Regions from separate parts of the Cupriavidus taiwanensis LMG 19424 genome, predicted to be linked through region 3. Evidence: predicted binding sites of a transcription regulator. Region 3 holds the regulator's gene; each other region holds the start of a gene.

Region 1 (9,634 bases), on a different contig from region 3:
CGCCGCATATCGTCACCGGCTGCATCCGCAACACGTGGCGGCGCATGCTTGGGCGCCCCCCGGTTCCCGAAACGTGGGACACCCTGCACGACGGACCCGATGCCGAAGGCAAATGGCATCCAGCCGGCTCGCACCGCCGCTGGGTGCTGCTGGGCCTGGTCGGGATCCAGACCGTGCTGGCCACGTACTTCATGACCAACGTGCTGCCGTACCACGGTGCCGATCCGCTGGAGATTGCCATCCTGGTGCTGTTCGCCATCCTGTTCTCATGGGTGTCGGCCGGCTTCTGGACCGCGATGATGGGCTTCCTGGTGCTGGCCAAGGGCGGCGACAAGCATCTGATCTCGCGCTCGGCGGCGCCGGACCGGCCCGATGCGCCGATCGCGTCCGAGGCCCGCACGGCGATCATCATGCCGATCTGCAACGAAGACGTGACCCGCGTCTTCGCGGGTTTGCGCGCCACCTATGAATCGCTGTCGCGCACACCGCACCTGTCCAACTTCGATTTCATCGTGCTGTCGGACAGCGGCAATCCGGACCTGCGCACCGCCGAGCACGATGCCTGGATGGAACTGTGCCGCGCGGTCGGCGGCTTCGGCCGCATCTTCTACCGCTGGCGGCGCCACCGCGTGAAGCGCAAGACCGGCAACGTGGCCGATTTCTGCCGCCGCTGGGGCAGCAAGTACCGCTACATGGTGGTGCTCGACGCCGACAGCGTGATGAGCGGCGACTGCCTGGCCACGCTGGTCCGGCTGATGGAAGCCAACCCCGGCGCGGGCATCATCCAGACCGCGCCGCTCGCGGTGGGCCGCGAAACGCTGTATGCGCGCGTACAGCAGTTCGCCACGCGCGTGTACGGGCCGCTGTTTACCGCCGGGCTGCACTACTGGCAGCTGGGCGAGTCGCACTACTGGGGCCACAACGCCATCATCCGCGTCAAGCCGTTCATCGAGCATTGCGCGCTGGCGCCGCTGCCGGGCCGCGGCCCGCTGTCGGGCGAGATCCTGTCGCACGACTTTGTCGAGGCCGCGCTGATGCGCCGCGCCGGCTGGGGCGTGTGGATTGCCTACGACCTCGAAGGCTCGTACGAAGAACTGCCGCCGAATCTGCTCGACGAGGTCAAGCGCGACCGCCGCTGGTGCCAGGGCAACCTGATGAACTTCCGGCTGTGGCTCAAGCAGGGCTTCCACGTGGTGCACCGCGCGGTGTTCCTGACCGGCATCATGGCGTACCTGTCGGCGCCGCTGTGGCTGCTGTTCCTGCTGCTGTCCACGGCAATGCTGGCCAAGCATGCGCTGGTGCCGCCGGAATACTTCACGCAGCAATACCAGCTGTTCCCGACCTGGCCCGAATGGCATCCGGAGAAGGCCCTGGCGCTGTTCTCGGCCACGGCCACGCTGCTGTTCCTGCCCAAGCTCGCCAGCGTGGTGTTGCTGATGAAGCAGGCGCGGCGCTACGGCGGCGCGGTGCAGCTCTTTGCCAGCATGCTCATCGAGGTGCTGCTGTCCGCGCTGCTGGCGCCCACGCGCATGCTGTTCCATACCAAGTTCGTGGTCGCGGCATACAGCGGCTGGGGCATCTCGTGGAAATCGCCGCCGCGTGAAGATGCCGAGACCACCTGGGGCGAAGCGTTCCGCCGCCACGGCTGGCATACCGCGCTGGGGCTGGCGTGGGGCGGGCTGGTGTACTGGCTGAACCCGTCCTATGTGCTGTGGCTGCTGCCGATCGTCGGTTCGCTGGCGCTGTCGATCCCGCTGTCGGTGATGCTGTCGCGCGTCTCGCTGGGGCGCGCTTCGCGCAACGCGGGGTTGTTCATGATCCCGGAAGAAACGCTGGTGCCGCGCGAGATCGTCGAAACGCAGCAGCATGTCGAAAACGCTGCCGAAACGCCGAACTTCGTCGACGCCGTGGTGGACCCGGTCACCAACGCGCTGATGTGCGCGACCGCGACGCCGCGCGTGGTGCAGCCAGAATCGGCGCGCAAGCGCCACGAAAGCCTGGTCGAGCATGCGCTGACGCACGGGCCGCGCGCGCTGACCCCGGCGCAGAAGCACGTGCTGCTTGGCAACCCGTTCGCGCTGGCGCGCCTGCATGAACTGGTGTGGGGCTCGCCGCTGGCCGACGCCGGCTGGAAGGACACGCGCATGCTGGTGCGGCGCGCCGCCAACGTGGTGCCGCTGCGCCCCCGCGCCGCTTAAGGCGTATTGCCTGAAACAAGAACGGCCCGCATCAGCGGGCCGTTCTTGTTGGCACTGGCGCGTGGCTCAGCGCAGCGCAGCGCTGCAGATCGGGCCGTTGATATAGACGTCGCCGATGCGGCGCTCGCCGCGGTCCTTGCGGGTCATGTAGCGGAACAACATGCTGACGCCCAGCTTGGTCAGGATCTCGACATCGCGGTTCGCGCAGATATTGCGCTGCAGCGGCGCGGCATAATTGACCTCGAAGCTGGCCAGGTCGAGCATCGGCCCCCGGTAGTTGGTCAGTTCCAGTTGAAACAATACGTGCTTGCCCGGAACCGACTGGCAACGGCGCAGGCGGGTTTCGCCGTCGATCTCGATCGGCAGGGCATCGTTGAGCTGACGGCAGGCGCGCGCCAGCACGTTGTCGGGACGGGTGGCGTTGCGCAGCAGTTCGGGCACGCCGGCGGCGCCGGTGTTCTGGCCGGTGGCCGCGCCCTTGAGCATGCGGGCGACCGGGTCGGCTTCATCGGACGCGGGAACCAGCAACGGGACATTGGCGACATTGGCGACATTGGCATTACGCAACTGCGCCGGCGCCGCGCTGGCCGTCAGCGGCAGCGGCAGCAGCAGCACGGCAGCGAGGGCGGCGGTGCCTAGCGAAGCAGAAAGCGGCGTTGGTCGTATTCTCATGCAGGCTAATGTTGCGGGGACCTGTACTGTCGTCCCTCTCTGCGAGGCCGACGGCGACTCTTACGCCGACAGGCTGGCATTGTACCCTCCACCCCGGCGCGCATGAAAGCCGCGCCCCGCGCGTTGTCGCGCCGCCGAGTTGCCATGCGCATGAACACCAAGGGCACTGACACCACTATTCACCAATCCTGCCAGGATTGCCAGCTTTGCCGGAGCCGGTTTGCGGCAGGCAAATCTGGCAGGCCGGTTTTTACGTGCCATCGCCCGCCACCTTTGCCGGTCCCGTCCATATTGGTTATGTTGTGCAACAATTGCACTTTCACCGGCGCTGCCCGCGCGGTCAGCGTGCGGGCAGCGCCATCGCCCTCGGATACTCTCCCCATGCCTCATCCCGCAAGCGCCGCCCCCACGTCGCGTTTTCCTGCCTGGCTGCTGATCTGCGGCTCGCTGATGGCGATCGCGCCGCTGTCGATCGATATGTACCTGCCGAGCTTCCCCACGCTGGCGGGCGATCTGGGCGTCGACATCGGGCAGGTCCAGCTGACCCTCGGCGCCTTCCTGGTCGGGCTTGCGCTCGGACAGGCTTTCTATGGTCCCTTCAGCGACCGCTTCGGGCGCAAGCCGCCGCTCTATGTCGGGCTATGTCTCTACGTGCTCGCCGCCATGGGCTGCGCGCTGGCGCGCAACGTGGAATCGCTGATGCTTTGGCGCTTCCTGCAGGCGCTGGGCGGCTGCGCCGGCATGGTGATGGCGCGGGCGGTGATCCGCGACCGGCTCGAGGCGCATGAATCGGCGCGGGCGTTTTCGTCGCTGATGCTGGTGATGGGCGTGGCGCCGATCCTGGCGCCGATCATCGGCGGCGCGGTCCTGACCGTATCGGGCTGGCGCGCCATCTTCTGGGTGCTGTCCGGGGCCGGCCTGCTGATCCTGCTGCTGGTCCACCTGCGCATGGAGGAATCGCTGGACCGCCGCCATGCGGCGCCGCTGCGGCTCGGCACCGTGGCCCGCAGCTACGCGGAACTGCTGCGCGACCGCGAGTTCCTCGGCTACTCGCTGTCAGCCGGGTTCGGCTCGGCCGGCATGTTTGCGTATATCTCGGGTTCGCCCTTCGTGCTGATCGAACTGCACGGCATCGCGCCATCGCACTATGGCTTTGTGTTCGGTGCCAATGCGCTGGGGCTGATCACGATGTCGCAGCTCAATGCCCGGCTGGTGCGCGGCCGTTCGCTCGACCAGGTGCTGGGCGCCACGCTGCTGGCGGCGCTTGCCGCTGGCATGGTGCTGGCCGTCGCAGCGCTGGCGGGGATGGCGGTGCTGCCGGTACTGCTGGGTGGGTTCTTCGTGTTTATCGGCGCGCTGGGCTGCGTCTCGCCGAACGCTTCGGCACTGGCGCTTGCGCACCAGGGGCACCGCGCCGGCACGGCTTCGGCGTTGATGGGCACGTTGCAGTTTTCGCTGGGCACGCTGGGCGGCGCCGCGGTCAGCGTGTGGCGCGACGGCAGCGCGCTGCCGCTGGGCGTGGTGATGGCGGCCTGCGGCGCGGGCGCGGTGCTGATGCGCCATTACGGGCGATCGGGTGCGCGCGCGCGCCCGGGCGCCCGCTGACAACCGGCGCCGCGCGCCCGCTCAGGCGGCCTGCTGTGCTGCGGCATGCTCCGCGGCGGCGTGCGGCAACCCGGCCTGTTGCACCACTACCATGTGAGCCGGCATCGGCGCCGCGTAGCCGGCCTGGCCAAAGCACTCGCGGATGATGCGGTTGGTGTCGAAATACACTTGCCAGTAATGATCGTTGTGGCAATAGGGCCGCACCGCCAGTACCGGACCGACCAGCGTGAATTCCAGGATCTCGACGTCGACCGGCGGCTCGGCCAGCACGTTGGGGATCTCGGCAATGCGGGTCTTCAGCAGCGCCGCGGCTTCGGCCACGTCGGTGCTGCCGGCCAGCTGCGCTTTCAGTTCCACGCGCCGGAACGCATTGGCGGTGAAGTTCTGGATGGTGTCGCTGAAGATCTTGTTGTTGCCGATCACGGTCTGCACATTGTCCGGCGTGTCCAGCGTGGTCGCGAACAGGCCGATCTCGCGCACGGTGCCGGTGGTTCCGCCAATGGTGACGAAGTCGCCGACCTTGAACGGCCGCAGTACCACCAGGAATGCGCCGGCGGCGAAGTTCGCCATCAGCCCGGACCAGGCCATGCCGATGGCCACGCCTGCGGCAGCGATCAGCGCGGCAAAGGTGGTGGTCTGGATGCCGAAGTAGCCGAGGATGCCGATCACCAGCACCACGTTCAGCGTCACGGTGACGATGGAACCGACATAGCGCAGCAGCGTGGGATCGACCTTCTGCTTGCCGAGCGCGTTCTGCACCATGCGCACGACAAAGTGGATCAGCCAGCGGCCAATGACCCAGAAGGCGAGCGCCGCCAGGATCTTGACGCCGAATTCGGTGGCGTAGGAGACCACCAGGGTTCTGAGGTTATCGAAGGTAGAGGCGTCCATTGGCGTAGTCCTTTCGAGTTGGTGTAACCGGCCAGCCGCCGACCCAACATCCCCCGAACCAGCCGGCTGCGGCGTGCGAGCCCCTGCGCGTTGCGCGCAATGACCGGGCACGGCAATTATTGAGAGGCCGCGTGCCGAAGTGCAAGCAAATAATTGTTAAGACAAGCCGCCTTGCACGGCTTGTCTGTTTATATCGCAAATGCGCTGGCGCGGATTACCAGTTGGTTTCGCGCTCGGGTGTCGCGGAAATCCGGTGCACGGTCAGGTCCGCGCCATTGAACTCGCCTTCGGGGTCGAGGCGGATGCCAACCAGCCGCTTCAGCGTGCCATAGACCAGCGTGCCACCGGCCAGCGCCACCACGATGCCAAGCAGGGTGCCGAGCAGTTGCGCGCCGAGCGAGACCCCGCCGAGGCCCCCCAGCGCCTTCACGCCGAAGATGCCCGCGGCGATGCCGCCCCAGGCACCGCACAGCCCGTGCAGCGGCCAGACGCCGAGCACATCGTCGATATGCCACCTGTTTTGCGCCAGGGTGAACATATAGACGAACAGCGCGCCCGCCACGGCACCCGTGACCAGCGCGCCAAGCGGATGCATCAGGTCCGAACCAGCGCATACCGCCACCAGGCCGGCCAGCGGCCCGTTGTAGACGAAGCCCGGATCGTTGCGTCCGGCCAGCCAGGCGGCCAGCGTGCCGCCAGTCATCGCCATCAGCGAATTGATCGCCACCAGGCCGCTGATCTTGTCGACGGTCTGCGCGCTCATCACGTTGAAGCCGAACCAGCCCACCGCAAGAATCCAGGCGCCCAGCGCCAGGAACGGGATGTTGGACGGCGGATGCGCGCTGATGCGGCCGTCCTTCTGATAGCGGCCGCGGCGCGCGCCCAGCAGCAGCACCGCAGGCAGCGCAATCCAGCCGCCCAGGGCATGCACCACCACCGAGCCGGCAAAATCGTGGAAGGGCGCGCCGGCGATGCGCGTCAGCCAGTCCTGGACGCCGTAGCGCTGGTTCCACACCATGCCTTCGAAAAACGGATAGACAAAACCCACCAGCACGAACGTGGCAACCAGTTGCGGATTGAAACGCGAGCGTTCGGCAATACCGCCGGAGATAATCGCCGGAATGGCGGCGGCAAAGGTTGCCAGGAAAAAGAACTTGACCAGTTCGTAACCGTTTTTCTGGGCCAGCGTTTCGGCGCCGGAAAAGAACTGCACGCCATAGGCGATGGTGTAGCCAATAAAGAAATAGGCGATGGTGGACACCGCGAAATCCACCAGGATCTTTACCAGCGCGTTGACCTGGTTTTTCTTGCGCACCGTGCCCAGTTCCAGGAAGGCAAAGCCGGCGTGCATGGCCAGCACCATGATGGCGCCAAGCAGGATAAACAGCGCGTCGGTGCCGGTCTTCCAGTTGTCCATAGTGACCTCATGCTCAAAATGGGCGCATCCGTATGCAAAAAGCATTCCAGAGTCGGCCGCATCCTGGTGCCGGCTGCACCGTAGCGGGTAAAGATCCGCACCGGCATGCCGCGGGCGGTCCATCCCTTGGCGCATGGTGGCATCGGCCAGCTGCCAGCGGCCGGACCGCGTGCGCCAAAATGGCGCGAACAAGGGGGCTTTGCGCGACCTGTTGTGGTGCGTCGCCCTATTTGGGGGAATCTGTCCTATGCTGAGTAGTTTTGGGGGCGCGATTTCAGGCCAACCGCCCCGGCCCGGCAAAATGGGGCGCCTGGCAAGTGCGAACAGCAGGGGAAATTGCCCGCTAACCGGCCTCAAGCAAGGATTTGCGGGTTTTTTTGTCGCATTGGTGCCACTGGGGATTGCTCAACGCGCGACGGGCAGATTAGACTGCGCCGATCGATGGCCGGCCGCGAGGCCGGCACATCGGTGACGACGACCAACAAGGGAAATCAGCCATGAATAAAGGTGAACTGGTATCGGCCATCGCCGCGGAAGCAGAATTGAGCAATGCCGCCGCCGAGCGTGCGCTCAACGCAGCGCTGGACAGTATCAAGAAGGCAGTGGCAAAGGGTGATTCTGTAACGCTGGTGGGTTTCGGCAGCTTCGCCGCCGGCAAGCGCGCTGCCCGTACCGGCCGCAATCCGCGCACCGGCGAAACCATCAAGATTCCGGCCGCCAAGACGGTCAAGTTCTCGGCAGGCCAGGGTTTCAAGGACGCCGTGAACAAGAAAAAGTAAGCAGTTTGCGTCCAAAGCGAAAGAAGCGGCCTGGCAGGCCGCTTTTTTTATGTGCCGGTCCCTGCGCCAGCGGGGGCGACGCGGCGCCATGACGCCGCAACGGCGCGGCGATCCGGGTTAAACTGCCGGCGCCCGCAGCCGGCAATCCCGCCCCCGCAATCTTCGTTTCCCGCATCATGAATGACCTGTCCCACCAGCTTTCCATGACCGTGCTGATGACGCCGGACATGGCCAATTTCTCTGGCAACGTCCACGGCGGCACCATCCTCAAGTACCTGGACATGGTGGCGTATGCGTGCGCCAGCCGCTATGCCGGCCGCTACGTGGTCACGCTGTCGGTAGACCAGGTCGTGTTCCGCCAGCCCATCCACGTGGGCGAGCTGGTGACCTTCCTGGCATCGGTCAACTACACCGGCCGCAGCTCGATGGAGATCGGCATCAAGGTGGTGACCGAAAACATCCGCAGCAAGCTGGTGCGCCACACCAACAGTTGCTATTTCACCATGGTGGCGGTGGACGACAACGGCACCCCCGCCGAGGTGCCGCCGCTGGAGCCGCGCGACGAGGTCGAGCGCCAGCGCTTTGCCGCCGCGCAGCAGCGCCGCGCGCTGCGCCAGGAAATGGAAAAGCGCCACGGCGACATCAAGTCGTCGGTGAACTGAGTATCGATGCGTGATACAGCCATGAAGTCCCCACACCCACTCGTTCGACTCCTGTTCGCCGCCGCTTGCGCCAGCGCCGCCGCGGTTGCCGGTGCCGAGGAGATCGGCAGCGTCAGCACCAATTTCCGCATGACCGGATCCGACAAGGTCGTGATCGAAGCCTATGACGACCCGCAGGTGGACGGCATTACCTGCTACGTGTCGCGCGCCCGCACCGGCGGCATCAAGGGCCAGCTCGGCATGGCGGAAGATCCGCCCGAGGCCTCGATCGCTTGCCGGCAGGTGGGGCCGATCGGCTTCAAGGGGCCGATCAAGCAGCAGGACAATGTCTTCTCCGAGCGCATGTCGATCCTGTTCAAGGCGCTGCACGTGGTGCGCGCGGTCGACCGCAAGCGCAATACACTGGTCTACCTGACGTATTCGGACCGCATTGTCAGCGGCAGCCCGCAGAACAGCGTGACCGCGGTGCCGGTGCCGGCGGGCACGGTGATTCCGGTGAAATAAGCGCAGCGGCCGGGGCGGCCCGTCATCAGCGGGCCAGCGCCGCGGTCTCCGCCTGGCAATCGCGCGATGGCCGCGCACCGGCAGCGCGCGCGGCAGCCACTTCACTGCGTGCCCGTTCCAGGTCTGCGCGGAAGGTGGGATCGGCATGCAGCCGTGCCACGGTGGCCGCCGCCATGGTGCGGCCCGCGTTGACATCGCTCTGCCAGTGCACGTTGCACACCACGCGGCTTTGCCCGAAGGCCTGGCCGCGCGCCAGCAGTTCATTGGCGCGCGCGGGCTCGATCTCGGTCAGGATCAGCGCCCAGGCCCAGCCGATGGCGCTGTGGCCGGACGGGTAGGAACCATCCTTCTCCAGCTTGGCGGCCTCGGCCTGCGTGCACATCGGGGTCTTGTTGGCCACGAACGGGCGGGTGCGCTTGTAATGGTCCTTGGCCTTGTACGTGGACAGGCCGGCATCGACCAGGCTGCGGCGCAGCAGCATGTTCAGGTAAGGCGTGTCTTTTTCGCTGACCGGCACGCCCAGCGCGCAGGAGAAGGTGCTGGCGGCCTGCGGGAACGTCAGCTCGGCATCGTCGGACGCCAGCTGCCAGCGTGGCGAACCGCGCAGCGGACCGGCCTGGCGCGCGGCGTCCTCATCCAGCGCCAGCGCGGCCGATCCAGATGCCGGCGGCGCGGGCAGCAGCTGCAGGCTGTCGGGACGCGCATCGGCGGCGAGGTAGCCGGCCGGCACCCCGGGACGCAGCTCCGGCACCGCGGCCAGGTTGGTGCCACCGGCGGCGCAGCCGCCCAGCAGCGCGGCGAGCGCTGCCGCGCCAAGCATCCGCATGGGTTGGGAGAGGGAGGAATCCGGCTTGGCTTGGTCCGTCAATTTGTTTTCCTGGTAAGGGATCGGATCGATGCAGTCCC
Region 2 (9,634 bases), 750 kb from region 3:
GCCCGATCGCGCACGGCTTCCTGACGCTGTCGCTGCTGCCCAAGTTCATGCACAACGCACTGAGCATGCCCTCCAAGATCGGCGTCAACTACGGGCTGAACCGGGTGCGCTTCACGGCACCGGTGCCGGTTGGGAGCAAGCTGCGCGCACGCATCAAGCTGCTCAAGGTCGAGCGCCTGGACCCGCTGCCGAAGTCGCCCGAACTGGTCGGCGCGCAGTCCACCTGGGAGGTCACCGTGGAGCGCGAGGGCAGCGAGCGGCCGGTGTGCATCGCCGAGTCCATTACCCGCCGCTACGGCTGAGCCGCAGCGCCGCTTGCGGCACTGCGACAATATGCCACAGCGCCATGTCGCACCCCTGAGGGCCGCGCAAAGCGCGGCTTTCTGCATATTTATGCGCGTTTTTGTGATGTTGACGTGGATCAAGGGCAACGCGCTGCACCAAAGCCCTGATTGTCCGTTTAAATGAACAGTGTGTTCCGAAGCGTTGGGTTTACCCCTAATGTTGCGTTGCGGTACAGTCGCGCCCACGATGTTTTACGTGTTGCGCTCCCCGGCCGAAAACCGCGCCTGTCATGACGGCAGGTCTGTCGGGAGGCGCAAAAGCCTCGTATTCCAACGCTACCCGGCCGCAGTATCCAGCCGGGACCGTTCGCGGTTTCGGCCATCAGGTGCCGCAGCGCCGGCAAGGTCCCACAGGGCCTGCAGCGCGCGCAGTCAGTTGTCCTTCCGTGTTCATGGCGTTGCAAGGCCGCATGGTCCTCCGGCGTTAGATCCGCCGCCCGACCGCAACGCCAGCTAAGGACACGTCCTTCCGGTTTTCCCATAGCCCCACGCCTCTTGCGCGAGCATCAGGCGGTTTAGCCACGCTTTTGCCCAAAGCGCGGTGTAACCAAACCAGTCGTGACATGAAGAAACCCATACTGCCGCGTTGGACGCGGTTCCTGCCTTGCCTCGGCCTGCTCCTGCTGGCCGGCTGCAACATGACGCTGCTCGACCCGAAAGGGCAGGTCGGCGTCGACATCAAGAACATCATCCTGATCGCCACCTGGCTCATGCTGCTGGTGGTGGTGCCGGTGATCGTGCTCACGCTGGTGTTCGCCTGGAAGTACCGCGCATCCAATACCAAGGCCCGCTACGAGCCGGACTGGTCGCACTCGACCGCGATCGAAGTGGTGGTGTGGCTGATCCCGTGCCTGATCATCATCGCGCTGGGCATCATCACCTGGAAGTCCTCGCACGACCTGGACCCGTACAAGCCGCTGGAATCGAACAAGAAGCCGGTCACCATCGAGGTGGTCGCGCTGAACTGGAAGTGGCTGTTCATCTATCCGGAACTGAAGATCGCCACCGTCAACCAGATCGCGTTCCCGGTCGACACCCCGGTGAACTTCAAGATCACCTCGGATTCGATCATGAATTCGTTCTTCATCCCGCAACTGGGCAGCCAGGTTTACGCCATGGCAGGGATGGAGACCAAGCTGCACCTGATCGCCAATCATGCCGGCTCGTATGACGGCGTGTCCGCCAACTACAGCGGCGGCGGTTTCTCGGGCATGAAGTTCAAGGCGGACGCCATGTCGAACTACGAGTTCGACCAGTGGGTGGCCAAGGTTCGCGCTTCGTCGACCGAACTGGGCGTCGAAGGCTACAAGACGCTGGCACAACCCAGCGAGAAGGAGCCGGTCACGTACTACGGCAAGGTGGAAGACCAGCTCTTCCACAACATCCTGCACAAGTACATGGGCCACGGCGGTGCCGCACTGGCCGCCGACGGGTTCAAGGGCGGCCCGATCTGCACGTCGCGCAACACCCTCGGTGAAGAGCAGCTGTCCTTGACCACGCCGGCCGCGCTGCCGGCGGGCGCGTAATCCTGGGAGCAATGATGTTTGGCAAGTTGAGTTTGTCGGCGATTCCGTTTCATGAGCCGATCATCATGGTCGTGCTGGCCGGTGTCGCCCTGGGCGGTGCCGCGCTGCTGGGCGCGATCACCTATTTCAAGAAGTGGGGCTACCTCTGGAACGAGTGGTTCACCTCTGTCGACCACAAGAAGATCGGCGTGATGTACTGCCTGGTGGCGCTGATCATGCTGCTGCGCGGCTTCGCCGACGCGGTCATGATGCGCACCCAGCTGGCGCTGGCCACCAATGGCGCCACCGGCGTGCTGCCGCCGGAGCACTACGACCAGATCTTCACCGCCCACGGCGTGATCATGATCTTCTTCGTGGCCATGCCGCTGATGACCGGCCTGATGAACCTGGTCGTGCCGCTGCAGATCGGCGCGCGCGACGTGGCCTTCCCGTTCCTGAACACGCTGTCGTTCTGGCTGTTCGTGGCGGGTGCCATGCTGGTCAACATCTCGCTGGGCGTCGGTGAATTCGCCAAGACCGGCTGGCTGGCCTACCCGCCGCTGTCGGGCCTGGACTACAGCCCGGGCGTGGGGGTGGACTACTACCTCTGGAGCTTGCAGATCTCAGGCCTGGGCACCTTGCTGACGGGCGTGAACTTCCTGGTGACGATCCTGCGCATGCGCGCGCCTGGCATGACGCTGATGCGCATGCCGGTGTTCACCTGGACCGCGCTGTGCACCAACGTGCTGATCGTCGCCGCCTTCCCGGTGCTGACCGTGACCCTGGCGCTGCTGGGCCTGGACCGCTACCTCGGCATGCACTTCTTCACGAACGACGGTGGCGGCAACGCCATGATGTACGTGAACCTGATCTGGATCTGGGGCCACCCCGAGGTGTACATCCTGATCCTGCCGGCGTTCGGCATCTTCTCTGAAGTCATTGCCACGTTCTCGGGCAAGAAGCTGTTCGGCTACAAGGGCATGGTGTACGCGACCGCCGCGATCATGGTGCTGTCGTTCATCGTATGGCTGCACCACTTCTTCACGATGGGCTCGGGCGCCAACGTCAACGCGTTCTTCGGCATCACCACCATGATCATCTCCATCCCGACCGGGGTGAAGATCTTCAACTGGCTGTTCACCATGTACCGCGGCCGCGTGCAGATGACCTCGCCGGTGCTGTGGACGCTGGGCTTCATGATCACCTTCGTGATCGGCGGCATGACCGGTGTGCTGATGGCGGTGCCGGCGGCTGACTTCGTGCTGCACAACAGCCTGTTCCTGATCGCCCACTTCCACAACGTGATCATCGGCGGCGTGCTGTTCGGTTACCTGGCCGGCATCACCTACTGGTGGCCGAAGGCGTTCGGCTTCAAGCTGAACGAGCGACTGGGCAAGGCTTCGTTCTGGTGCTGGCTGGTGGGCTTCTACTTCGCCTTCATGCCGCTGTACGTGCTGGGCCTGATGGGCATGACCCGCCGCCTGAACCATACCGACAACCCGGCCTGGACGCCGTGGCTGTACCTGGCCGTGGTGGGCGTGGTGTTCGTCGCGCTGGGCATCTTCTTCCAGGTGCTGCAGATCGTGGTGTCGATCCGCGACCGCAAGAAGCTGGCCGACGTGACCGGCGACCCGTGGGGCGGCCGCACGCTGGAGTGGGCCACTTCGTCGCCGCCGCCGTTCTACAACTTCGCGCACACCCCGGTGGTGCGTGACCTGGACGCGTTCGCCGACATGAAGGCCCGTGGCGAGACCCTGCCGACCGAAGGCTACGAGAAGATCCACATGCCCAAGAACACGGGCGCGGGCTTCATCATCGGCGCCTTCAGCCTGGTGTTCGGCTTCGCCCTGACCTGGCATATCTGGTGGCTGGCCATCGTTGGCCTGGTGGGCATGATCTGGGCGTTCATCCACCGCAGCAACGACGACCATATCGACTACTACGTGCCGGCCACCGAGGTCGAGCAGATCGAAACGCGCCATCTGCAGCGCATTGCTTCGCAAGCCTGAGAACCATGTCGACTCAAGTCCTAGACCGCATCCCCGCGCAGGCCGGCGCGCCGGCTCACGCCGACGCCCATGGCCACGACCATGCGCACCACGATACCAGTGCCAATACGGTGTATGGCTTCTGGATCTACCTGATGAGCGACTGCATCATCTTCGCCGGACTGTTCGCGGCCTTCGCCGTGCTGCGCGGCGAACTGGCAGGCGGCCCGTCGGCGAAGGAGCTGTTCGAGCTCAACTACGTGCTGGTGGAGACCTTCATCCTGCTGTTCTCCTCGATCACGTACGGCATGGCGATGATCTCGCTGCAGAACCGCAGCCTCAAGCACGTGCAGACCTGGCTCGGCATCACCTTCCTGCTGGGCCTGGCGTTCATGGCGATGGAAATCAACGAGTTCCACCACCTGATCGCCGAAGGCGCCGGCCCGGGCCGCAGCGCGTTCCTGTCGTCGTTCTTCACGCTGGTCGGCACCCACGGCCTGCACGTCGCCAGCGGCATGCTGTGGATGATCGTGCTGATGTGGCAGCTGGGCAAGAAGGGCATCACCCCGACGCTCAGCAAGCGCCTGATGTGCCTGTCGCTGTTCTGGCACTTCCTGGACGTGGTCTGGATCGGCGTGTTTACCGTGGTCTACCTGATGGGACATCTGTGATGGCACAACACAACGCACCGGCGGCGCACGGCGCCCACGACTCGCACGCGCACGACAGCCACGCTGGCGGCCACGCCAGCTTCAAGGGCTACGCAATCGGCTTCATCCTGGCCGTGATCCTGACCGTGATCCCGTTCAAGATCGTGATGGACGGCACCATGGACAAGGGCACCATCCTGTGGACCATCCTGGGCATGGCCGTGGTCCAGATGATCGTGCACCTGAAGTACTTCCTGCACCTGGATTCGTCGTCCGAACAGCGCAGCAACGTGATCGCGCTGCTGTTCACGGCGCTGATCCTGGTGATCGTGGTGGCGGGTTCGCTGTGGATCATGCACAACCTGAACGCCAACATGATGGTGATGTAAGGACTGCCGTCCTGCATCGGAAAAGGGGCCCCGCGGGGCCCCTTTCTCATTGCTGCAACGGCATCGTCAGGGCTTGAACGTGTCCCCCAGCACCACGCCCTCGCGCCGCGGGTCGGCGCCGCCCACCAGCACCGCCGAGCCGCCGATGGTGGTGCGGATGATCGCGCTCAGCCCGCTGGACTGCGCCGCCGTGTTGACGGTGTGGCCCAGGTTGCGCAGGCCCTTGACCAGCGGGTCGTTGTCGCCTGGCAGGCCGCCGGCCGGGGTGCTGGTGTCGACGTTGGGATGCTCGCCGCCGACCACCATGGGCGAGCCCGCGCTCGCGTTATTGCCGCCGAAGTCGATCATCGAGACCGCCTGCTGCGCATCCAGGCCCCAGTCCAGCGAAGCCACCAGGGTCTTGGCGACGAACTGGATGATGGTGGCGCCGCCCGGCGAGCCGGTGGTCATGTAGAAGTCGCCGCGCGAGCCGTCGCTGTTGCGCCGGAACACCAGGGTCGGCGCCATCGAGCTGCGCGGGCGCTTGCCCGGTTGCAGCCGGTTGGCCACCTTCACGCCGCCCGGCGCGGGATCGGCATTGAAGTCGGTCAGCTCGTTGTTGAGCAGGAAGCCGTTGGTCATGTGGAACGAGCCCAGGCCGGCCTCGATGGTGGTGGTCATCGCCACCACGTTGCCGTACTTGTCATGCAGCGACAGGTGCGTGGTGCCGCGCTCCTCCACCATCGACGGCGCCAGCGGCACGTCGCCGAGGTTGCCCGCCGCCACCGGCGTGACCATCGAGCCGGTGGTGCTGATCAGGCTGGCGCGCTGGCTCAGGTAGGCCTTGTTCAGCATGGTGTCCGGGCTGCCGCCGGGCAACGGAATGAAGTCGGTGTCGGCCACGTACTTGTTGCGGTCGGCATAGGCCAGGTGGCCGGCCTCGCCCATCAGGTGGGCGCCCAGCACGCTGGGCCGGCCGCCGTTCTGGTCGACCAGCGTGGGCTTGTGCGCCGCCATGTCGAAGTTCTCGACGATGCCCAGGATCTGCGCCACCGCGATCCCGCCCGAGGACGGCGGCGGCATGCCGCACACCTCGTACTGCCGGTAGGTGGTGCACACCGGCGTGCGCTTCTTGGCCTGGTAGTTGGCCAGGTCGTCCAGCGTGGTCACGCCCGGCGTGGTGTTGCCGTCGTAGGTGGTCTGGATCTTGGCGACGATGGCCTGCGCGATCGGGCCGTTCTTGTAGAAGGCGTCGGCGCCGTCCGCGGCGACGGCGCTGAAGACCGCTGCCAGCGCGGGGTTGCGCAGCACGGTGTTGACCGCGCGCGGGGTGCCGTCGGGATTGAGGAAGTAGGCGGCCATTTCCGGATCGCGCTTGATATTGGCCACGGTGGCGCTGTCCGAGATCGCGGCGGCCATGCGAGGCGGGATCGCAAAGCCGTCGGTGGCCAGCTTGATCGCCGGCGCGAACAGTTCCTTCCACGCGGTCTTGCCGTAGTCGCGGTGGGCCAGCTCGAGCACGCGCAGCGTGCCGGGGGTGCCGATGGAGCGGCCGCTACGCTGGGCATTGGGCAGGGGCGTGGTCGGGTCGGCCGCGGACTTCCAGCGCAGGTAGTTCTCGTCGGCGGCGGCCGGGGCGGTCTCGCGGCCGTCGTAGGCGGTGAGCTGCCGCGTCGCCGCGTCGAAATGCAGGATGAAGGCGCCGCCGCCGATGCCGGACGATTGCGGCTCGACCAGGTTCAGCACCATCTGCGCCGCCACCGCGGCGTCGATCGCCGTGCCGCCGGCCTTCAGCACGTCGCATGCCGCCTTGGTCGAGACCGGGTTGTTGGTCACCGCCATATAGGTCTTGCTGTAGACCGTGACCTTGGGCGCATAGCCGGTTGCCTGCTCCGGCGCGTTGGGGTCGCCCGGCAGCACCACGGCCTGGCCGCCGGTGCTGCCGTCCAGCTCGCAGCCGGCGGTGGGCGTGACCGCCGGTGGCGGAGGCGGGGGCGGGGAGTCGTCGCCGCCGCCGCAGGCGCCAAGTGTCAGCGCCAGTGCCGCCAGCGCCAGCTTGCCGCGGCGCGGGCGCCGGTACGGGTTGGCGTGCGATTGCGGCTCGGCGGTGGATGCGTTGGGGTCGGCAGCGTACGGCATGGTTTCTCCTTCCTTTTATGGGGGTCCGGGAAATGCGCCACGGCCGGGTCGCAAGGCGCGACCACGGCCAGCTTTCACCGTAGTGCCGCGGAGCGCCGGCCTTAATCATTGAATGTACGGATTTACATGCATTCGAATCCGGGTTTAAGCGTTCGCTTAAACCGTGCGCGCCGCCGTGCCGGCACGGCAGCGGGCGCCACGCTGGCGCAAGCTGCGAGCGCGATGCAAGCGCCATGCACCGACATCGCCCGCGTCGGCCGATACGCACTGACTCAGTGCGAGCCAGTGTGGCACGGCGATGGTGCGCACGCGCGCGGCAGGCTAGCTTCCGCCGTACGCGCCGCCTGTGGCCGCGCCGCGGGCGCCATATCGCCGTGGCACGCTAGTTGCAGATGCATCACCCCGGGGAGCGTAGTCCCTGACCAACACCATAAACGGGAGCTGCAAATGCAACGACGTGACATGCTGAAGCTGTCGGCGATAGCCGCCGCGGCGATGATCGGTACCAGCCCGCTGGCGCTGGCGCAGTCCAAGGAGCCGATCAAGGTCGGCATCCTGCATTCGCTGTCCGGCACCATGGCGATCTCCGAGACGTCGCTGAAGGACGTGGCGCTGATGACCATCGACGAGATCAACAAGAGCGGCGGCGTGCTCGGGCGCAAGCTGGAGCCGGTGGTGGTGGACCCGGCGTCGAACTGGCCGCTGTTCGCCGAGAAGGCGCGCCAGCTGGTGAGCAAGGACAAGGTCGCGGTGACCTTCGGCTGCTGGACCTCGGTATCGCGCAAGTCGGTGCTGCCGGTCTACGAAGAGCTCAACTCGCTGCTGTTCTACCCGGTGCAGTATGAAGGCGAGGAAATGTCGAAGAACGTCTTCTACACCGGCGCGGCCCCCAACCAGCAGGCCATCCCCGCGGTCGAGTACCTGATGAGCAAGGAAGGCGGCGGCGCCAAGCGCTTCTTCCTGCTCGGCACCGACTACGTCTACCCGCGCACCACCAACAAGATCCTGCGCGCCTTCCTGAAGAGCAAGGGCGTGGCCGACAAGGATATCGAAGAGGTCTACACCCCGTTCGGCCACAGCGACTACCAGACCATCGTCGCCAATATCAAGAAGTTCTCGCAGGGCGGGAAGACCGCGGTGATCTCCACCATCAACGGCGATTCCAACGTGCCGTTCTACAAGGAACTGGGCAACGCCGGGCTCAAGGCCAAGGACGTGCCGGTGGTGGCGTTCTCGGTCGGCGAAGAAGAGCTGCGCGGCATCGACACCAAGCCGCTGGTGGGTCACCTGGCCGCGTGGAACTACTTCATGTCGGTCAAGAACCCCGAGAACGATGCGTTCCGCAAGCAGTGGGCGGCGTGGGTCAAGGCCAACACCCTGCCCGGCGGCGACAAGCGCGTGACCAACGACCCGATGGAAGCCACCTACGTGGGCATCCACATGTGGGCACAAGCGGTGAAGAAAGCCGGCAGCACCGACACCGCCAAGGTGCGCGCGGCCATGTATGGCCAGACCTTCAAGGCGCCGGACGGCTTCACCCTGACCATGGGCGAGAACCACCACCTGTACAAGCCGGTGATGATCGGCGAGGTCAAGGGCGACGGTCAGTTCGCGGTGGTGTGGAAGACGCCGAAGCCGGTGCGCGCGCAGCCGTGGAGCCCGTTTATCGCGGGCAATGAAGGGAAGCCGGACAAGGTGATGTAAGCCTCGTTTGCTTGCCACCATCCGGCGCCCCTCTCCCGCTTGCGGGAGAGGGGCGCAAACAAACAGCGCGCTTCATTCCTGACAATCGCAAGCTCCTATGCGCAATCCCTTATCCGTTCGAGTCGTGCCCTGGCTGCGCGCCCTGCTGGCAGCGTTGCTGCTGGCCTCAGCGCCATGGGCCGCCGCGCTGACGCAGGCCGACCTCAAGCCGCTGGCCGGGGACGACTTCGACGCCAAGACCGCCGCGCTGTCGGCCCTGGCCAAGGCCGCTCCCGCCGCAGCCGGCCCGATCCTGAAAGCGCTGCAGGACGACGCCCTGCAATACGCCCCGTCGGCCGGCATGGTGCGCCAGGATGGCGACAAGATTGTCGATGCGATCACCGGCCAGCCAGTCACGGTCAAGGCCGACGAACTCGAGTCGCTGACGCTGAACAACAGCCTGCGCGCGCTGGTCGACAGCGCCGCCAGCAGCCTGCTGCTGCAGTCGCCAGACATCGCCGTGCGCGCGCAGGCGGTGGCCACGCTGCGCGACCAGCCGGAAAGCGCGTCGCTGCCCGCGGTCGAAGCCGCGCGCAAGACCGAGGCCGATGCCGGCCTGCGCGCCAGCCTGGACGTGATCTGGGCCAACCTGGTGCTGGCCGGCACGCCCGAGCCCGCCGCGCGCGAAGCGCGCCTCGAAGCCATCGGCATCCTGGGCCGCGACAGCAACCCGCAAAACCGCCAGAAGCTGGCGCCGCTGGTGGAGCGCGACAGCGCCGGCCGCTACCGCGAGCCCGATAGCAGCGTGCGCCTGGCGGCGCAGCAGGCGCTGGACACGCTGCAGGGCGGCCAGCGCCGCGCCGAAGTGATCGGCAACCTGTTCGCCGGCCTCAGCCTGGGCAGCGTGCTGCTGCTGGCCGCGCTCGGCCTGGCCATCACCTACGGGCTGATCGGCGT
Region 3 (9,634 bases):
TTCGCGCGCTGCTTCGGCATCCATGGCCACCCCGGCGAGCGCGCGGTGGAGACGCGCATGTGGCAGCTGGCGGAACTGGCCTTGCCGGCGCCCGGCCCGCGCGAGAGCGAGGACATGGTTGCCTATACGCAGGGGCTGATGGACCTGGGCGCGACGGTGTGCTCACGCGGCAAGCCCGCCTGCCTGGCCGATGCCGCCGCGTGCCCGCTGTCCGCCGATTGCGTGGCGCGCCGCGACGGCCTGACCGGCGTGCTGCCCGCGCCCAGGCCGCGTGCGGCGATCCCGGAGCGCAGCACGGTGATGCTGCTGGTGCGGCGCGAGCGCGAAGTACTGCTGCGCCTGCGTCCCGACAGCGGCATCTGGGGCGGCCTGTGGAGCCTGCCTGAGATGCCGGTCGAGACCGTGCCCTTCGACGCGGAAGACGCCGAGGCCTGGGCGCTCGACTACGCGCGCGCTTTCGGCACGCCCGCGCGCGCCGTGCTGGCCGGCGAACTGACCCATGTGTTCACGCATTTCCGCCTGCTGATCCGCGCGATCCGGGTCGACCTCGCGGCGCAGGCCAACGTGCTGCAGCAGGACGGCGCGGCGCCGGCCGGGCAGCGCTGGCTGTCGCTCGACGATCTCGACGCGCTGGGTACGCCCGCGCCGGTGCGCCGGCTGCTGGAAGACCAGGCGCGGGTGGGCTTGTTCTGAACTGAAGCGCGTGCAGGACGACAGCGCGGGACAACAGGGCGCCTACAGCATGTGGTTCTGCCGCATGTAGCGGTGCACGATCTCGATGCGCATGCCCGCGTCGGGCAGGGCCATCAGCATCTGCTTGGCCTTGAGCGGCACCGGCAGCAGTTCGCATAGCCGGTTGGCGACCCAGCTCGGGTCGTCCCACAGGTAGGGCTCGTCGAAGGGCAGGCGGTCGGGCTGCTCGGCGTGCAGCCGCGTGACGATGCGGCGCAGCGCGTCCAGGCATTCGCCCAGCAGTTCGAGCTTGCAGTCGATGATGTCGGGAGGAAGCACCTCGGCCCGTGCCACCAGCAGGCCGTCGTCGCGGGTCTCGTGGCCGAGGATATGGAAGCGGTCGCGGCCGCGCGCGCGGATCAGCAGCACGCCCAGCTGTTCCATGTTGCAGTCGACGATCTCGGCCAGGCAGCCGACCAGCTCCGGCACGGTAGGCTGGTTGGGCCGGGCGACCTCGTCGCCACTGGCAATCAGGCAGACGCCGAACGGTGCGCTGTCGCGCAGGCAGTTGCGCACCATGTCGACATAGCGCGCCTCGAACACGCGCAACGGCAGCCGTCCACCGGGAAACAGCACCGTGTGCAGGGGGAACAGCGGCAGGTTATCGAGCGTCCGTGGCGGATCTGCGGAACCGGTGGGACGGTAGAGGTCGGTCGAGGACATGCGGTGCAGGCTTGGGGGTCGCGCAGCATTGGGCCGCCAGGCCGACGCCGCGCTCAGATGCCCTGTGCAGCCCGGGGGCCATGCCGCGTGCGTCAGCCCGCCGGTGCGAGCTCTCGGTGTCTGACCAGCACATTACCATGTGCCCGGAAATAGTTGGCGAGCCTTTCGGCAATATAGACCGAGCGATGCTGGCCGCCGGTGCAGCCGATCGCCACGGTCAGGTAGCTGCGGTTGTCGGCAATGAAGCTTGGCAGCCACTTTTCCACATAGGCGCGGATATCCTCGGCCATCGCCAGCACCATCGGCTGCCCCTGCAGGAAGTCGATCACCGGCGTGTCGCGGCCGGTCAGCGGCCGCAGCGCCAGGTCATAGTACGGGTTGGGCAGCGAGCGCACGTCGAACACCATGTCGGCGTCGCTGGGCACGCCATGCTTGAAGCCGAACGACTCGAACAGCAACGTCAGGCGCTGGCTGTCGTCGCGGATCAGCTCCTTGATCCAGCTGCGCAGCGTATTGGTGCGCACATTGCTGGTATCGATCCGGTGCGCGGCTTCGGCAAGCGGGCTCAGCAGCGAGCGCTCCATCTCGATCGCTTCCATCAGCGCCGTGTCGTTGAAGGCGCCGCCGCCGGCCGCGCCGTCGGTGCGTGCCGACAGCGGATGGCGGCGGCGCGTCTCGGAATAGCGCTGCACCAGGGCGTCGGTGCTGGCGGTCAGGAAAATGACCTCGACCTGGTGTTCGGCGGCCAGCGCGCGCACGGTGTCGGGCAGCTGGTCGAGCGACTCGCGGCTGCGGATGTCGGTCGCCACGCCCAGGTGCGTGTAGCCCTGAGCGTCGAGGTAGCGGGTCAGTTCAGGGATGAACTGCGCCGGCAGGTTGTCCACGCAGTAATAGCCTGCATCTTCGAGGACGTTCAGTGCGACGGACTTGCCGGAACCGGATATGCCGGTGATGAGGATGATGCGCATAGCAACTGAAGCATAGCATCAGGTGCCGGCTGCGTCATGACAGCTGTTTGACACACCCAAAATGAAAATGGCGAACCTCGCGGTTCGCCATGCTGCGGTGCCAGGGGGCGCTCAGGCTGCCTTCGACAGGCATTCCTTCATGTGGGCCTTGTATTCGTCGCCCTTCTTGCCCTTGCCCGACTTGCTGCAGGACGCCATCTTTTCCTGCTGGGTCTTGGACACGCCGGACTTCGACAGGCATTCCTTCATGAACGCCTTGCGTTCGTCGCCCTTTTTGCCGGAGGCTTGCGCGTTGCAGGCCTTCATCTTGTCTTGCTGGGTGTTGGCAGCGGGTTTGTCAGGGCTGGCCGGGGTAGCAGGGGTGGCGGGCACGGCCGGGGTGGCCGGGGCTGCTGCCGATGGCTTGGCCGGGGTGGCTGGCGTGGCCGGCGTGGCGGTCTGCGCAAAGGCGCTGGCGGCGAACAACGGGGTAACCAGCGCGCACACTGCAATCAGGCTCTTCATGCTTGCTCTCCTCGGGGGTGGAAAACCTTGTCGCCGCGCGCCTGGGTCGGCGTTGCGGCTGCCGTAACGGACGTGATGCCCATTACAGCACAAAACGAAGCATGCCCGAGAAACGTTGACGGGAGCTCGCTACGCCGTTGTAAGCAATTGAAAGCCGCGGCGCAGGACCGGCTACAGCAGCCGCCCCTGACCGCGCGAGACGGCGTCGGCCTGCATCGCGGCGCGCTGGCGGTCCATGAAGTCGCGCAGGGTGTCGATGCCGCGCAGGCGCAGGATGGTGTTGCGCACGGCCGCCTCGACCAGCACCGCAAGGTTGCGGCCGGCCGCCACCTGGATCTTGACCATGTGGATCGGCAGCCCCAGCACGTCCAGATACTGCGAGTCCAGCGGCAGGCGCTCGAACTCGCCGTCGTTGCGCCGCACCAGCTGCACCACCAGCTTGATCTTCATCTTCCGCCGCACCGCGGTCTCGCCGAAGATGGTCTTGATATCGAGCAGCCCCAGGCCGCGCACTTCCAGCAGGTTCTGCAGCAGCGGCGGGCAGCGTCCTTCGATGAAATCCGGGCCCAGCCGGACGAAATCGACGGCGTCGTCGGCCACCAGTCCGTGGCCGCGCGAGATCAGCTCCAGGCCAAGTTCGCTCTTGCCCAGGCCCGATTCGCCCATGATCAGCACGCCCATGCCCAGGATGTCGAGAAACACGCCGTGCATGGTGACGCGCGGCGCCGAGATGCGCGACAGGTACAGGCGCAGGTGGTCGATCACCGCGGCGGACGACACCGGCGTGGTGAACAGCGGCGTCGACGAGCGCGTGCAGCGCAGTTCGAGGTCCGGCGGCGGCTCCATGCCGTCGGCGATTACCAGGAACGGCGGCTCCAGCAGGATCAGCTCGCCCATCTGGCGCTTGCGGGTCTCGTCGTCCAGGCGCTGGTAGTACGTGATCTCGGGCTTGCCGAGTACCTGGATCCGGTTGGGGTGGATCAGGTTGAGGTGGCCCACCAGGTCTGCGGCGGAGGTCGCTTCGCGGGCGAATTCGACGTCAAAGGCGCGATCGGCGCCCTCCAGGCCGGCGACCCACGAGAGTTTCAGGTCGGCTGCGTTGTCGTCGAAGATTGACTGGGAGGTGACGCCGGTGAGTTCCATGCGGGTTGACTGGTAAGGCGGTTTGCCAAGCGCGTGGCGCCTGCCCGGTCTGGTGCCGGACCGCTCTGGGGAATCAGGGGATCAGGGATGCCATGCGATCAGCAATTGATGCACGGCATCGGGCGTGGGCAAGGTCGCCAGGCCCTCGCGCATGTCGCGATCCGACAGCAGTTGCGCGATCTCGGACAGGATCTCCAGGTGCTGCTGGGTGGCCTGTTCCGGCACCAGCAGGAAGATCAGCAGCGACACCGGCTTGCCATCCGGCGATTCGAACGGAATCGGCTCGGCCAGGCGCATGAAGGCAGCCAGGGGTTGCTTGAGGCCCTTGATGCGCCCGTGCGGGATCGCCACGCCGGCACCCAGCCCGGTCGAGCCCAGCGACTCGCGCGCGAACAGGTTGTCGGTCACGATGGCGCGCGCCACGCCATGGTTGTTCTCGAAGAGGAGCCCGGCCTGCTCGAACACACGCTTCTTGCTGGTGACGCTGACGTCGAGGGTGATGTTGCCGGGTGGCAGCAATTTGGCCAAACGATTCATGGGCGATGCGCAGGATTTCAGTTAGCGGGCGGATCGATCCGCCGGGCAGCGGCTGGTTCCCTGACCACTGCGGGCGCGGGGGAGACGCCCGGCCCATTATAGAGCAGCGGCTACCCGAGCCTTGTGCGGTGCAGCGCGGGCAGGCGCGGCCACGATTTCTCTCTCTTTGTATGGCGCAGCATACACCTTGGCGCTGCGCTTGCGAACACTTCGGGCCGCCCCACGTGTACAGCGTTGGCTCGGCTGCCACAGCCCGAGCCGGCGCCAGGGCGCAAAAAAGCCGCGCTTCACGGCGCGGCTTGCCTGTGGAATCTGGTTCAGCAGCCTTCTGCGAGGCCGCCGGGCATAGGTTTATTGCTGCATCTGCGCTGCGGCCATCTGGTACTTGACCGCTTCACGGTCGTGGCCTTGCACGCGATCCTTGTAGCGAATCACCTGACGGTCCAGCTTGTCGACGAGTGCGTCGATCGCCGCATACAGGTCTTCGTGATGCGCCTCGACAAAGATGTCCTTGCCCTTGAGATGTAGATTGATTTCCGCGTACTGGCGCCGGTCCTTTTCCTTGTGATTGTCGACAGAGAGCAGCACGCTAACGCCAATGACTTGATCGAAATGCCTGACGATTCGCTCCAGCTTCGTTTCCACGTACTCACGCAGAGGGGGCGTGATGTCCAGGTGGTGTCCACTGATCTTGAAGTTCATAGCGCTTCTCCTTCTGAAAGAGCCTCACCAGGCAGGCGGTGGGCTCGGCTACAAAGACTTGCGGAGATTCACTGCGGGGATCTTCAGGGCTTCGCGATATTTGGCAACGGTGCGGCGTGCGACAACGAAGCCTTGCTCACCCAGCAGTTCGGCGATGCGACTGTCGGAAAGGGGATTCCTCGGGTCTTCGGCTCCTATCAGTTGCTTGATCAAGGCGCGGATGGCCGTTGATGAAGCCGCGCCACCGGTTTCGGTGGACACGTGGCTGCCGAAGAAGTACTTCAGTTCGAAAGTACCCATCGGCGTGGCCATGTATTTATTGGTCGTCACCCGGGAGATGGTTGACTCGTGTAAACCCAGTGTATCGGCAATCTCCCGCAAAACCAAGGGGCGCATGGCGATTTCACCGTGGGTGAAAAAGTTCTTTTGACGCTCGACAATGGCTTGCGAGACACGCAGGATCGTGTCGAACCTTTGCTGGATGTTCTTGATCAGCCAGCGCGCCTCCTGCAGCTTCTGCTGCAGCCCGGCGGTGCCGGTCTCGCCCTTGGCGCCGCGCAAAATCTGCGCATACATGTCGTTAATGCGCAGCCTTGGCATCACATCCGGATTGAGCTGCGCGATCCAGCCGCCGCCGCTCTTGCGCACGAATACGTCCGGCACGACGAAATCGGCTTCGGGCCGGCTGTACGCGTGGCCCGGGTAGGGGGCCAGCGAGCGGATCAGGTCATGGGCGGCCTTCAGCGCGACCTCATCGACCTGCAAGGCCTTTTTCAGCCGCGTGTAGTCGCGTACCGCAAGCAGTTCGAGGTGATGGGTGACGATGGTCAGCGCCAGCTCGCGCTGCGGGTGCGTCAGGCGGCGCAATTGCAGGGCCAGGCATTCGGCCGCATTGCGCGCACCGACGCCGGGCGGGTCGAAGCTCTGCAGCAGCGTCAGGATGGCGTGGACTTCGTCGGGGTCGAATTCGAGCTCTTCCGGCAGTTCCGCGCAGATCTCTTCCAGCGAGGCGCTCAGGTAGCCGTCGTCATCGAGGGACTCGATCAGGAAGATGGCGAGACCCTTGTCCCGCGCCGAGATCTTCAGCGGCGTGAGCTGCTCCATCAGGTATTCGCGCAGCGTGGGCTCGGCATCGCGCAGCTGCATCGGCGTCTTTTCGTCTTCGTCGCCTTGCGGGCGGCGGGCAAAGTCGTCAAGGCTCCAATCGCCGTTGCTGTAGTCGTCGCCGCTGCTGTTGTCGCCGTAGCTGTCTTCCGCGGCGCCGTCGGCGTGCGCATCGCCGTTGCCCTGGGGCTCGGCGGGCGCGGGCGCGGGAGCGCTCTGGACGTTGACCGAGCCGTCAGCCGCCACCCGCAGCGGGCTTTCGATCCAGTCGTTTTCCCGCTCGAGCAGCGGGTTTTCCGTCAGCGCCTGTTCGACTTCCTGCTGCAGTTCCAGCGTGGAAAGCTGCAGCAGCCGGATCGACTGTTGCAGCTGGGGGGTCAGTGCCAGGTGCTGGGAGAGGCGGAGCTGTAGCGACGGTTTCATGCGACCTATTTTATGCGCATCTTTCCGATGTTGGAACGGAAATTGCTATCGCTGAAGCGCTCTGATCGCCGCTGGCTCTTCACCGCCATGCAGCCATGGGCCGCCCGCGCATGGCGCCCGCCTTGTTACATGCGGAAATTCTCGCCCAGATAGACCCGCCGCACGGCGTCGTTGGCAATGATGTCTTCGGGCTGCCCCGCGGCCAGCACCGTGCCTTCGCTGATGATGTAGGCGTGGTCGCAGATGCCCAGCGTCTCGCGCACGTTGTGGTCGGTGATCAGCACGCCGATATTGCGCGCCTTGAGGAAGCTGACGATACGCTGGATCTCGCCCACGGCGATGGGGTCGACGCCGGCGAACGGTTCGTCCAGCAGGATAAAGCGCGGCGATGACGCCAGCGCGCGTGCGATTTCCACGCGGCGACGCTCGCCGCCTGACAGCGACAGCGCCGGGTTGTTGCGCAGGTGCGCGATCTGCAGGTCGTCGAGCAGGGCGTCCAGGCGGCGCTCGATCTCGGCCCTGGCCAGCGGCTTGCCCTTGTCCAGCTGCAGTTCCAGCACCGCGCGGATGTTTTCCTCGACGTTGAGCTTGCGGAACACCGAGGCTTCCTGCGGCAGGTACGACAGCCCCATGCGCGCGCGCTCGTGGATCGGCAGGCCGCTGATGTGGTCGCCGTCGAGCACGATGTCGCCCTCGTCCAGCGCCACCAGGCCGACGATCATGTAGAACGACGTGGTCTTGCCCGCGCCGTTCGGCCCGAGCAGCCCGACCACCTCGCCGCTCTTCACGTCGAGCGAGACGTCCTTGACCACCGTGCGCGAGCCATAGCGCTTCTTCAGGTGGCGCACGACCAGCGTGCTGCCGCCGGGCAGGACGGCGTTGGCTTCGACGACAGGCTTGTCGGCAATGGTGGCGGTATCGGTCATGGGTACGGTCAGGGTTTGTTGGCGGGCGCGGGCGCGGGCTTCAGGTCCAGCGGCGAGCCGCCCGCGGTGCCGGACTTCTGGTCCTGGCGCGGCGACAGCACCGCGCGCACCCGGCCGGACGGGTTGGCCGCCGCGGCATCGCCGCTGCCGCCGCCGGCAGCGGTGTAGAGTTCCTTGCGGCTGTCGTAGGTCAGCACCGCGCCGCGGATCTCGTCGAGCAGCTTGGCGCCTTGCAGCCGCGCCATGCGGGCATTGCCGATCAGCTTGGAGAACTCCTGCTTGCCGTCGTATTCGATGCGGTCGCCCCAGCCGTCGATATATTCGTCGACGCCTTCGCGCTTCTGGCGGATATAGGCCTGCCGGCCCGGCTTCGAGGTGGCCACGGCGAACTGGTAGCCCTCCGGGTCGGTGCGCAGCTCGGCGGCGTCGGACTTCAGGATCATGGTGCCCTTGGTCAGCACGACGTTGCCGGTCAGCGTATAGATCTGCTTGACGTCGTCATAGCTGGCGTTGTCCGCCTCGAGCACCATCGGCTTGTCGCGGTCCGCCCGCTCGGCAAGGGCAGGCTGGCCCAGCAGGCCGAAGGCCATGGCCAGCGCGAGCAGGGCCGGGGCGGTGCGTCGACGGGACGAAGTCGTCAGGGAAGCGGTCATGTTGGCAGGGTTGCTTGAGGGCGTCGGGATGCGTGATGGTGCGGTTGGCGCGGACACCGGCGCGCGCGCTGCGGGCCGCGCGGGCGGGCGCCGCGTGCGCGGGCTGCGCCGGACCGGGTTCAGGACCCCGGCGCGCGGCCGGGGGACGGCCCGGTAATGATGGTGCCGCGTACATTGCCGAGCAATTGTACTTCGCGGGTGACGTTGTTGAAGATCAGGCCGTTGGCGGTCATGACCGACGGGCCGCGTGTCAGCTTGACCGGCTTGTCGGTCTTGACGATGTCGTCATTGACCAGCAGCTGGAAATAGCTCGACGCCGCGGTCAGCTGCGGATCCTTGGACGGATCCGCGCCCTGCTGTCGCAGCACGTAGCCATTGCCGTACAGGTCGATCACCGTGCCTTCGGCGTTCATGCGGCCGATGTCGGCACGCGCGGTCACCGGCGGGCGGTCCGGTTCATAGGCGCGCATGGCGGGGCGCGTGACCTCGTAGGTCTGGTCGTCCTCGAAATGGATCATGCGCTCGCCGGTGAAGCGGATCTTGGTGCTGCCGTCGGGCGCCAGCTCGGTGGCCGAGAAGCGGTCCATGAAGTAATCGGGCTCGTGCTTCTTGGCGGTCTGCGCGGCCTGGTCTTCCCTGGGGGAGTTGATCTGGACCAGCCAGAACGTGCTGCCCGCCACGATGGCCATCAGCAGCAGCGGCAGCAGCCGCATGACGATGCCGCTGAGGGAGGCGAGGAGTGCCTGCATGTTGTCCTTGGCGTTGTGCCCGGTGTGGGTTTCGTGCCGATGGCGACGTCGGTGGCGCGCCCGCTCAGATGACCTTGGCGCGGGTCAGGTCGTGGATATGCAGCGCGCCGGCCAGGCGCCCGTCGTCGTCCACCACCAGCAGCTGGTTGATGCGGTTGGCTTCCATCACCTGCACGGCTTCCACTGCCAGCTGGTCCTGGTTGACCACGTGGGGGTTGCGGTGCATGACCTCGCCGATCGGCACGGTCTTCCAGTCGCGCGGGGTTTCCAGCAGGCGGCGCAGGTCGCCGTCGGTGAACACGCCGATGGCGCGTCCGTCGGGATCCACCACCGCGGTCATGGCCATGCCCTTGCGGGTGATTTCCATCAGCGCCTGGGCCAGCGGCGTGCTTTCGCGAACCTCGGGCACGGCGTTGCCGGTGCGCATCACGTCGCGCACATGGGTCAGCAGCTTGCGCCCGAGCGCGCCGCCGGGGTGCGAGCGGGCGAAGTCTTCCTCGCCGAAGCCGCGCGCATCGAGCACCGCCACC

Evidence for each region. Region 3 encodes sigma-54, which starts transcription at its own class of promoters, with help from an activator protein. Its sites were predicted from a motif close to TGGCANGNAANCTGCTTT; they were not measured.
Region 1: RALTA_RS21115 (ammonium transporter) is a predicted target of sigma-54. The motif match lies at 6,815-6,832, and genes of this name have one in related genera.
Region 2: urtA (urea ABC transporter substrate-binding protein) is a predicted target of sigma-54. The motif match lies at 7,370-7,387, and genes of this name have one in related genera.

Annotation. Positions count from the first base shown of each region.
Region 1 covers NC_010530.1:1,190,663-1,200,296, forward strand. The annotation lists gene mdoH (glucans biosynthesis glucosyltransferase MdoH) at 1-2,198, shown strand, start outside; gene RALTA_RS21100 (hypothetical protein) at 2,265-2,870, opposite strand; gene RALTA_RS21105 (Bcr/CflA family multidrug efflux MFS transporter) at 3,252-4,475, shown strand; gene RALTA_RS21110 (mechanosensitive ion channel family protein) at 4,497-5,366, opposite strand; gene RALTA_RS21115 (ammonium transporter) at 5,581-6,783, opposite strand; gene RALTA_RS21120 (HU family DNA-binding protein) at 7,281-7,562, shown strand; gene RALTA_RS21125 (acyl-CoA thioesterase) at 7,739-8,224, shown strand; gene RALTA_RS21130 (CreA family protein) at 8,246-8,728, shown strand; gene RALTA_RS21135 (acid phosphatase) at 8,754-9,596, opposite strand.
Region 2 covers NC_010528.1:1,077,574-1,087,207, forward strand. The annotation lists gene RALTA_RS05015 (MaoC family dehydratase) at 1-302, shown strand, start outside; gene cyoA (ubiquinol oxidase subunit II) at 908-1,870, shown strand; gene cyoB (cytochrome o ubiquinol oxidase subunit I) at 1,885-3,858, shown strand; gene cyoC (cytochrome o ubiquinol oxidase subunit III) at 3,864-4,508, shown strand; gene cyoD (cytochrome o ubiquinol oxidase subunit IV) at 4,508-4,876, shown strand; gene RALTA_RS05040 (gamma-glutamyltransferase family protein) at 4,943-6,994, opposite strand; gene urtA (urea ABC transporter substrate-binding protein) at 7,442-8,698, shown strand; gene urtB (urea ABC transporter permease subunit UrtB) at 8,796-9,634, shown strand, end outside.
Region 3 covers NC_010528.1:325,627-335,260, forward strand. The annotation lists gene mutY (A/G-specific adenine glycosylase) at 1-693, shown strand, start outside; gene RALTA_RS01585 (LON peptidase substrate-binding domain-containing protein) at 736-1,395, opposite strand; gene rapZ (RNase adapter RapZ) at 1,488-2,363, opposite strand; gene RALTA_RS01595 (PsiF family protein) at 2,475-2,867, opposite strand; gene hprK (HPr(Ser) kinase/phosphatase) at 3,039-4,010, opposite strand; gene ptsN (PTS IIA-like nitrogen regulatory protein PtsN) at 4,092-4,547, opposite strand; gene hpf (ribosome hibernation-promoting factor, HPF/YfiA family) at 4,899-5,249, opposite strand; gene RALTA_RS01615 (RNA polymerase factor sigma-54) at 5,298-6,776, opposite strand; gene lptB (LPS export ABC transporter ATP-binding protein) at 6,902-7,702, opposite strand; gene lptA (lipopolysaccharide transport periplasmic protein LptA) at 7,711-8,355, opposite strand; gene lptC (LPS export ABC transporter periplasmic protein LptC) at 8,475-9,104, opposite strand; gene RALTA_RS01635 (KpsF/GutQ family sugar-phosphate isomerase) at 9,169-9,634, opposite strand, start outside.